One region of the Diaphorobacter oryzae DSM 22780 genome, then DNA from elsewhere that is predicted to be linked to it. Evidence: predicted binding sites of a transcription regulator. Region 1 holds the regulator's gene; each other region holds the start of a gene.
The links. Region 1 encodes HrcA, which represses chaperone genes, less so after heat shock. Its sites were predicted from a motif close to TTAGCACTCNNNNNNNNNGAGTGCTAA; they were not measured.
Positions count from the first base shown of each region.

Region 2: a site for HrcA is predicted at 1,388-1,414, ahead of rpoH (RNA polymerase sigma factor RpoH). Genes of this name have one in related genera too.
Region 3: a site for HrcA is predicted at 1,762-1,788, ahead of groES (co-chaperone GroES). Genes of this name have one in related genera too.

Region 1 is NZ_JCANUL010000009.1:106,542-109,780, forward strand. Features, by position in the region: gene BP68_RS14445 (NAD kinase) at 1-647, opposite strand, end outside; gene hrcA (heat-inducible transcriptional repressor HrcA) at 676-1,680, shown strand; tRNA gene BP68_RS14455 (tRNA-Ile) at 1,732-1,808, shown strand; partial or broken gene BP68_RS14460 (transposase) at 2,018-2,498, opposite strand; AL1L pseudoknot at 2,108-2,223, opposite strand; gene BP68_RS14465 (aminotransferase-like domain-containing protein) at 2,615-3,239, opposite strand, start outside.
Region 2 is NZ_JCANUL010000007.1:173,179-176,417, reverse strand. Features, by position in the region: gene alkB (DNA oxidative demethylase AlkB) at 46-708, shown strand; gene infA (translation initiation factor IF-1) at 1,066-1,335, shown strand; gene rpoH (RNA polymerase sigma factor RpoH) at 1,447-2,382, shown strand; gene BP68_RS13060 (Bug family tripartite tricarboxylate transporter substrate binding protein) at 2,528-3,239, shown strand, end outside.
Region 3 is NZ_JCANUL010000004.1:194,905-198,143, reverse strand. Features, by position in the region: gene groL (chaperonin GroEL) at 1-1,292, opposite strand, end outside; gene groES (co-chaperone GroES) at 1,385-1,675, opposite strand; tRNA gene BP68_RS08790 (tRNA-Pro) at 1,979-2,055, opposite strand; gene BP68_RS08785 (polyprenyl synthetase family protein) at 2,078-3,061, opposite strand.

The sequences.
Region 1 (3,239 bases):
ACCAGCACCCAGCCCGGGATCGAGGGGTGCAGCATCGGCCCACCCGCCGACAGCGAGTAGGCCGTCGAGCCCGTGGGCGAGGCGACGATCAGGCCGTCGGCGCGCTGGTTGGAGACGAACACGCCGTCCACCTCCACGCGCAGCTCCACCATGCCCGAGGTCGAGCCGCGGTTGACCACCACGTCGTTGAGCGCCAGTGCCTCGAACACGCATTCGTCGCCGCGCATCACGCGGGCTTGCATCAGGGGGCGCACGTCTTCCTCGTAGTCGCCGTGCAGGATGGGGGTGAGGGCGGCCTGGTAACCATCCAGCGGAATGTCGGTGATGAACCCCAGCCGCCCCTGGTTGATGCCCACCAGCGGCGTGCCGTAGGCGGCCAGCCTGCGGCCCACGCCCAGCATGGTGCCGTCGCCGCCCACTACCAGACACAGATCGCAGTGCCGGCCAATGCCATCCACGTCCAGCGTGTGGTAGTGGGTCAGCCCGGTGTTGGCGGCCGTCTCGGCCTCCAGCGTCAGCTCGCAGTCCTGCTGGAGGGCGAATTGGGCAATGCTCTCGACGATCTGCCGTGAGCTGTCGGAGGCTGTACCGGCGACGGGGCCTTGGTATTTGCCAATGACTGCGACGCGGCGAAAGATGGGCTTCATGCAGAAATTACATCATTAAAATGATTCAATGCTTGATGACCGCTCCAAGTTGCTGCTCAAGGCGCTGGTAGAACGCTACATCGCCGAAGGGCAGCCGGTGGGCTCCAGAACCTTGTCGCGGGCATCGGGCCTTGAATTGTCGCCCGCCACGATACGCAATGTGATGGCAGACCTTGAGGAGTTGGGGCTTATTGCCAGTCCCCACACCTCCGCCGGCCGGGTTCCCACGGCCAAGGGCTACCGGCTGTTCGTGGACACCATGCTCACCGTGCAGCAGGAGCAGTTGCCCGCCGTGCAGATCAAGCCCGAGCAGCCGCAGAAGGTGATCGCCAATGCCGCGCACCTGCTGTCCAGCCTGTCGCAGTTCGTGGGTGTAGTCATGGCGCCGCGCCGCGCCTCGGTGTTCCGGCATATCGAGTTTCTGCGGTTGTCCGAGCGGCGGCTGCTGGTGATCATCGTCTCGCCCGATGGGGATGTGCAAAACCGGGTGATCTTCACGGAGTCCGACTACTCATCGTCCCAACTGGTAGAGGCCGCCAACTTTCTGAATGCCCACTACGCCGGGCTGACCATGGAGCAGGTGCGTGAACGGCTCAAGTTGGAGGTAGACAAGCTGCGCGGCGAGATCGCACAACTCATGCAGGCTGCGGTCAGCGTGGGCTCCGAGGCCATGTCGGAGTCGCAGGACGAGGTGGTTTTCTCGGGTGAGCGCAACCTGCTGGCCGTGAGCGATTTCTCCAGCGACATGAGCCACCTGCGCCGCGCCTTCGACCTGTTTGAGCAAAAGACTCAGATCCTGCGGCTGCTGGATATCTCCAGTCGAGCCGAAGGCGTGCGCATCTTCATTGGCGGCGAGAGCCAGGTCGTCCCCTTCGAAGAGCTGTCCGTGGTGAGTGCGCCGTACGAGGTTGATGGGCAGATCGTTGGTACGCTGGGCGTGATCGGCCCCACGCGCATGCACTACGACCGCATGATCCAGATCGTGGACATCACCTCCAAGCTGGTCTCCAACGCACTGAGCCATCGCAAGTAGCACATACAATACGCGCCGCTGCCCTGCCGACGAGGCGCTGGCGCGCATCCTGGGGCGTTAGCTCAGTTGGTTAGAGCAGAGGACTCATAATCCTTTGGTCGTCGGTTCAAGTCCGCCACGCCCTACCAAATGTACATAAGGAAACCGTGCTACCTGATCGATAGCATGGTTGTGTTTTTTATTTTGTTTGTAGGCAATTTGTAGGCAACTTGCCTGAAACAGCCCCAGCAAAAGAAGCCCACGGCGGGGGCTTCGGTCGCGGGCGTGAAAGTAGGGCGCGGCAGGAGCAGGTGCGGGCTAGCGGAGATCGCCACGGCAATGCCACGAGGCATAGCGGTACCTGTGGCACCAGGCTCGCATCGCGCTGGGCGCGCTGCGACCGCAATGATGGGCACCGCTGGCGTGCCGCGTGGCGCCAATAGGCTGATGGGGGATCTGTAAAACACGGCAGATTGACTCGACCCCAAGCTGTTCGCGATGCAGATCGACGAAGGCCTTCAGGACTTGATGCGGCGGTCGAGTTCCGCCTGGGCGAAAAACGCGCTGGCCAGCTTCAGAATGTCGTTGGCCTTGCGCAGCTCGCGCACCTCTCGCTCCAGGTCCTTGATGCGCTGTGCATCCTCGGTGGTGAGGCCATTACGCTGGCCGCTGTCGCGCTCATGTTGCTTGACCCAGTTGTCCAGCGTCTGGGCGGTGCAGCCGATCTTGCCAGCTATGGATTAAATGCAGGCCCACTGCGACGGATGCTCGCCACGGTGCTCCAGCACCATGCGTACGCCGCGCTCGGGCACCTCGGGGGAAAACTTCGACTTCCTCATCTTGGCTCCATGATCTCAAATCACGGGGCCTCCTCGAAATCCGGGGCGCTTCAGCGTTGCCTTCGACCGGGGATCGGGTTTGGGCCAAGGCAGCAGCGGAATGCTGGCCTGGCGCGCTATACCACGGCGGCGCTGAACGGATCGGGCCGCCGCGCGAGCAACTGGGACAGCCGCTGCAGGCCCGCCTGCAGGCGTCCACGGTCCTTGATGCTGCCCAGAGAGATGCGGATGGCGTTCACGGCCGTGCCGCGCGCGCTGTCCGTGACAAATGCCTCCGCGGGCGTGACGGCGATGCCCTCGCTGGTGGCGGCCCGCGCCAGCTGCGCGGAACTCCAGTAGCCCGGCAACTCGAGCCATGCATGCAGGCCGTCCCCCGCGCCGCTGTACCGGCCCGCCAGAATGTCCCGGGCCATGCGGTGGCGCAGGCGCGCCTCCTGGCGCACGCCGGTCATCAATCCGGCCGCCGTGCCGTCGAGGATCCACTGCGTGGCAAGGGCCGCCGTCAACGGCGCGACCATCAGCGCGAACGATCTGAGCGCCACCAGGAAGCGCTCGCGTTCCTGCGGGTCCCGGATCAGCACGAAGGCGACGCGCAAACCAGGCGTCAGGCATTTCGACAGCGTGGAGATGTAGACCCCCTGTTGCGGGGCCAGCGCGGTAATCGGCGGCGGCGGCGCATCGGCCAGCAGCCAGTAGGGATCGTCCTCGACGATGCGTACTTTGCAGCGCTGGGCGATGTCG
Region 2 (3,239 bases), on a different contig from region 1:
CTTGATGGATAAGCGCTGCGGGCTGATTTGGCTCAAACTCTCGCCATGCACCCCACTCCCGCCGACGATCTGTTTGCCGACGACCCCGGCGAGCCCATCCTGCTGCCCCTGGGCGCGCAGGCCATGCTGCTGCGCGGCTTTGCGCTGGCGCAGGCGGCGCAGCTGCTGGACGAGGTGCAGGCCGTGGCCCTGCGGGCGCCGTGGCGCCACATGCACACGCCGGGCGGCAAGGCCATGTCGGTGGCGACCACGGGCTGCGGGCAGCTGTCGTGGGTGAGCGACCGGCAGGGCTACCGCTACGCGGCGCACGACCCGCTCACCGGCCAGCCCTGGCCCGCCATGCCCGCGGCCTTTGCGCGGCTGGCGGACGCGGCCGCGCGGCAGGCCGGTTTCGCGGGCTTTGCACCCGACGCCTGCCTCATCAACCGCTACGCGCCCAGCACGCGCCTGTCGCTGCACCAGGACCGCGACGAGCGCGACCTGGCCGCGCCCATCGTCTCCGTGTCGCTGGGCCTGCCGGCCACCTTCCTGTGGGGCGGCGCCACGCGCGGCGAGCGTGCCCAGCGCGTGCCGCTGCGCCATGGCGACGTGATCGTCTGGGGCGGCGTGGACCGGCTGCGGTTCCATGGCGTGCTGCCCATCGCGCCGGACAAGCACCCGGCCACGGGCGACTGCCGCATCAACCTGACGCTGCGCAAGGCACTTTGAAGCCATGCACGGATACCGCCCCGCGCGCCGCATGTCGCACCTGGCGGCAGGGCCAATGGCGCACGCTGCGGCGCCGCGGCGGCATACACACTAAACTGCCCGGATGCTGCGGCGCACTGGCGCCGCATGCCACCGCTGGGGCTCCACGCCCTGTTTGCGACTCTCAGCCCAGCCCGTAGGCGCCCATCACCCGCAGGCGCTGGCGGCATTGGCCGACGTTTTCAAGGGCGATATCGGATCGCCCATCCCGCGCCGGGGTTACCGGCGCACCCGTGATCTGTCACTCACAGACCCCGAGCAAGAATGGGCCGCAACCGGCCCGTTCGCCATTGCTCGCCCTCGACAAAAAGGAGTCCCGTGTCCAACAAGGAAGAACTGATCGAAATGCAAGGCAGGGTGGAAGAGGTGCTGCCCGACGCGCGCTTTCGCGTCGTCCTCGACAACGGCCATACCCTCATTGCCTATTCCGGCGGCAAGATGCGCAAGCACCGCATCCGCGTGCTGGCGGGCGACAAGGTGTCGCTGGAAATGTCTCCCTACGATCTGACCAAGGGCCGCATCACGTTCCGCCACCTGGAACCGCGCGCAGGCGGCGCACCGCGCAGCAGGCCCCCGCATCGCCGCTGACGCGGCGCCCGGGGCCCCGCCCATTCCCCTCAACCACACGGGAACTCTGCCCTTAGCACTCCCTCCAACGGAGTGCTAACATGATCCTGTATGGAAGAAAGGACTTCTGATATGGCCCTCCGGACTGCATCCACCGTGACGACCTTGGCGCCCGCAAACCCGTGGGCTCTGGTTCCCCCGCTGGGCAACCTGGACGCCTATATCTCCGCGGTCAACCGCCTGCCCCTGCTCACGCAGGAGGAGGAGCAGCGCTATGCGCGCCAGCTCAAGGACAGCAATGACGTGGAGGCCGCCGGCCGTCTGGTGCTGTCGCACCTGCGCCTGGTGGTGTCCATCTCGCGACAGTACCTGGGCTACGGCCTGCCCCATGGCGACCTGATCCAGGAAGGCAACGTGGGCCTGATGAAGGCCGTCAAGCGCTTCGACCCCGACCAGGGCGTGCGGCTGGTGAGCTACGCCATGCACTGGATCAAGGCCGAGATCCACGAGTACATCCTGAAGAACTGGCGCATGGTCAAGGTGGCGACCACCAAGGCCCAGCGCAAGCTGTTCTTCAACCTGCGCTCCATGAAGCAGGGCTTCAAGGCCGAGGCGCTGGACGCCGACACGCACCGCGAGACGCTCTCCGACCGCGAGATCGATCTGGTGGCCGAGCAGCTCAACGTCAAGCGCGAGGAAGTCATCGAGATGGAGACGCGCCTGTCCGGCGGCGACGTGCTGCTGGACCCCGCACCGAGCGACGACGGCGAGCAGGCCTTCGGCCCCATCGCCTATCTGGCCGACGCCGCCCATGAGCCCACGGCCATGATCGAGACGCGCCAGCGCGACATGCTGGCCACCGACGGCATCGCCACGGCGCTGGAGAGCCTGGACGCGCGCAGCCGCCGCATCGTGGAAGAGCGCTGGCTCAAGGTGAACGACGACGGCTCGGGCGGCATGACGCTGCATGAGCTGGCCGCCGAATACGGCGTGAGCGCCGAGCGCATCCGCCAGATCGAGGTGGCCGCCATGAAGAAGATGAAGAAGGCGCTGGCCGAGTACGCCTGACCCGGCTCCCGGCCCGCCCCTGACGCGGGCGGATAATCCAGGCGCGCGGCCCACAAGGGTCGCGCGCCTTTTTTCGTACCCGGCGGCACCAGCGGCGCAGACTCCGTGCGGCCCCGTCGCCGGTCCAGACCAGGAGACCCATCCCATGTTCCGCCATTTCCCCGCCCGCCGCGGCCTGCTTGCACTGGCCCTGGCATCGGCCTGCGGCGCCGCCGCGGCCCAGCCCAGCGCCGCACCGGCCACGCCGGGCTGGCCCGCCAAGCCCCTGCGCATCATCGTGGGCTTCCCGCCCGGCTCCTCGCCCGACCTGACGGCGCGCACCTTCTCCGAGCCGCTGGCGCAGGCCCTGGGCCAGCCGGTGATCGTGGAGAACAAGGTGGGCGCAGGCGGCAACATCGGCGCCGATGCCGTGGCCAAGGCGCAGGACGGCCACACCATCGGCCTGTTCATCAATGGCAACCTGACGATCGCCAAGCTGCTCAACCCGCAGCTGCCCTACGACCCCACGCGGGACCTGGCGCCGCTGTCGCTGGTCGGCGTCTCGCCGCTGGTGCTCACTGCCCCCGCCGACCACGCCGACGTGCCCGCCGGCGCCGATGCCCGCGCCTTCCTGGAGGCCGCGCGCCGCGCCGGCGACCGCTGGAGCTATGGCACGCCGGGCGTGGGCACCGTGGGCCACCTGGGCACCGAGCTGCTCAAGGCGCGCACGGGCATGGCCCCGGTGCACGTGCCCTACCCCGGCTACCCGCAGGTGGCCACGGCCATGCTGGGCGGCCAGCTGCAGATGTCGCTGCTGCCGCCGGCGCTGGCGCTGGCCCAGGAGCGCGCGGGCAAGCTGCGCCTGATCGGCGTGACCT
Region 3 (3,239 bases), on a different contig from region 1:
CCCTTGAGCTCGCCGATGGCCTGCTTGGCACGCAGGAAGGCCACGCCGCCGCCGGCCACGATGCCTTCTTCCACGGCAGCGCGGGTGGCGTGCAGGGCGTCTTCCACGCGGGCCTTCTTTTCCTTCATCTCGACTTCGGTGGCAGCGCCGACCTTGATCACGGCCACGCCGCCGGCCAGCTTGGCCACGCGCTCTTGCAGCTTCTCACGGTCGTAGTCGCTGGTCGCTTCTTCGATCTGGATGCGGATCTGCTTGACGCGGGCTTCGATGTCGGCAGCGGCACCAGCACCGTCGATGATGGTGGTGTTTTCCTTGCCCACTTCGATGCGCTTGGCTTGGCCCAGGTCGGCCAGGGTCACCTTTTCCAGGGTCAGGCCCACTTCTTCGGCGATGACCTTGCCGCCCGTCAGGATGGCGATGTCTTCCAGCATGGCCTTGCGGCGGTCGCCGAAGCCAGGTGCCTTCACGGCCACGACCTTCAGGATGCCGCGGATGGTGTTGACCACCAGCGTGGCCAGGGCTTCGCCTTCGACTTCCTCGGCGATGATCAGCAGCGGACGGCTGGCCTTGGCGACTTGCTCCAGCGTGGGCAGCAGGTCACGGATGTTGCTGATCTTCTTGTCGAACAGCAGCACGAAGGGGTTGTCCAGCAGGGCGGCCTGCTTTTCCGGGTTGTTGATGAAGTAGGGCGACAGGTAGCCGCGGTCGAACTGCATGCCTTCCACGACATCCAGCTCATTTTCGAGCGACTTGCCGTCTTCCACGGTGATCACGCCTTCCTTGCCCACCTTGTCCATCGCGTCGGCAATGATCTTGCCCACGGACTCGTCGGAGTTGGCGGAGATCGAACCCACCTGGGCGATTTCCTTGGAGGTCGTCGTGGCCTTGGAAGCCTTCTTCAGCTCTTCCACCAGGGCCAGCACGGCCTTGTCGATGCCGCGCTTCAGGTCCATGGGGTTCAGGCCGGCGGCCACGTACTTGGAGCCTTCGCGCACGATGGCCTGGGCCAGCACGGTGGCGGTGGTGGTGCCGTCACCGGCGATGTCGTTGGTCTTGGAGGCCACTTCCTTCACGAGCTGGGCGCCCATGTTCTGCAGCTTGTCCTTGAGTTCGATTTCCTTGGCCACGGACACACCGTCCTTGGTCACGGTGGGGGCGCCGAACGAGCGCTCCAGCACCACGTTGCGGCCCTTGGGGCCCAGGGTCACCTTGACCGCGTTGGCCAGGATGTTCACGCCTTCGACCATGCGGGCGCGTGCTTCACCACCGAAAACTACGTCTTTTGCTGCCATGATTGGCTCCTACAAAATTGGGATCAAATTGGCTTCCAAGGCTTGTCTGTCAAGCGCTGGAAGCTATGAAAAAGTGAGTTGGCCGGAAGGGCTTACTTCTCGACGACCGCGAACAGGTCGTCTTCCTTCATGACCAGCAACTCGTTGCCGTCCACCTTGACGGTCTGGCCGCTGTACTTGCCGAACAGCACGCGGTCGCCGACCTTCACGTTCAGGGCGATCAGGTCGCCCTTGTCGTTCTTCTTGCCGGGGCCCACGGCCAGCACTTCGCCTTGATCGGGCTTCTCAGCAGCGTTGTCGGGGATCACGATGCCCGAGGCGGTCGTGGTTTCGCTTTCGATACGCTTGACGATCACGCGATCGTGCAGAGGGCGAAGGTTCATTGCATCTCTCCTGGTTACAAAAAGGATTGCGACATCAACAACACGCCCGCAGGCGCGGGCGCTGGAAATGGCGGCAGGCGGGTGTGTTAGCACTCGTCTGCCTTGAGTGCCAATGATAGGGGCATTCATGACGGTTTCAAGTCCGCCGGATGCATGCAAGGGATAAAACCTGACTTTCCTGCCGCTGCGCTTCTTTTCCTGCCTGCACTGGCCCCGCCATCGCCTTGGAGCGCAGTCATTCATGGCGACAGAAACAAAAAAGCCCAAGCGCCTGAATCGCTTGGGCTTTTTGATGATGTGTCCTGGTCGGGGTGAGAGGATTCGAACCTCCGGCCTCTACGTCCCGAACGTAGCGCTCTACCAGGCTAAGCTACACCCCGAAACTGGTCTGAGCGGCCGATGCTAAGTTCGGCGTTCCAGCAGTTGAGCCGCTAATTGTAGCAAACCTTTGGTATAGGGATTCGCCGGCAGCTTGCCTGCTGCATCTATTGCCAGTTGTGCCTGCGCGGCGGCGGCCTCGCGGGTGGCGGTCAGGGCGCCCGTGTCCTTGATGATGGAGATGACGGCCGGAAGCTCGTCGGTGGCGCCTGTCTCGATGACCTTGCGCAGCAGCTCCTGTTGTGCTGGGCTGCCGCGCTGCATGGCGATGATCAGGGGGAGGGTGACCTTGCCCTCGCGCAGATCGTCGCCGAGGTTCTTGCCCATTTCCAGGGCGTCGCCGTCGTAGTCGAGCACGTCGTCAATGACCTGGAAGGCTGTACCCAGGGCCTGGCCATAGTCGGCGCAGGCTTGCTCGATCTCGGGCGGGCTGTCGGCCAGGATGGCGGCAAGGCGGGCGCTGGCTTCAAAGAGCTTGGCGGTCTTGGATCGGATGACGTTGAGGTAGCCGGCTTCGTCCAGGGAGGCGTCATGCGTGTTGATGAGCTGCTGGACCTCGCCTTCGGCGATCACGTTGGTGGCATCGGCAAGAATCTGCATCACGCGCAGGCTGCCCGTGTCCACCATCATCTGGAAGGAGCGCGAGTGCAGGAAGTCGCCCACCAGCACGCTTGTGGGGTTGCCAAAGCACTCGTTGGCAGTGGGGCGGCCGCGGCGAAGCGTGGATTCGTCCACCACGTCATCGTGCAACAGGGTGGCTGTGTGGATGAACTCCACCACGGCTGCAAGATTGAAGCGCTGCGCCCCTTTGTACTCGAGGGCGCCGCTCATCAGCAGCAGCAGCGCGGGGCGCAGGCGTTTGCCGCCCGCCGAAATGATGTAGCGCGCCACATCGCCGACCAGGGATACAGAAGACTGGAGGCGCGATGCGATGACCCTGTCCACCTCCCGCATGTCGTCGGCAATCAGGGCGAGGGCGGCGGCGGTATTGGGTGAGTTGGCGGCCAAGGTGGATGCGGGCGTTGAGGTGAAAAGAGAATTATAGGAAGCGGTTGCGGAATGTGTCATTCGCCGAAGGGCGGCTGTGCGGCGCTGGCGGCGGCACGTGAGCAAAGTGAAGGCGTTTATGGTAAAGTCACTGGTTCTGTGGAATTCGTCCGCAGAACTCCAATTCAGACGAGGTTTA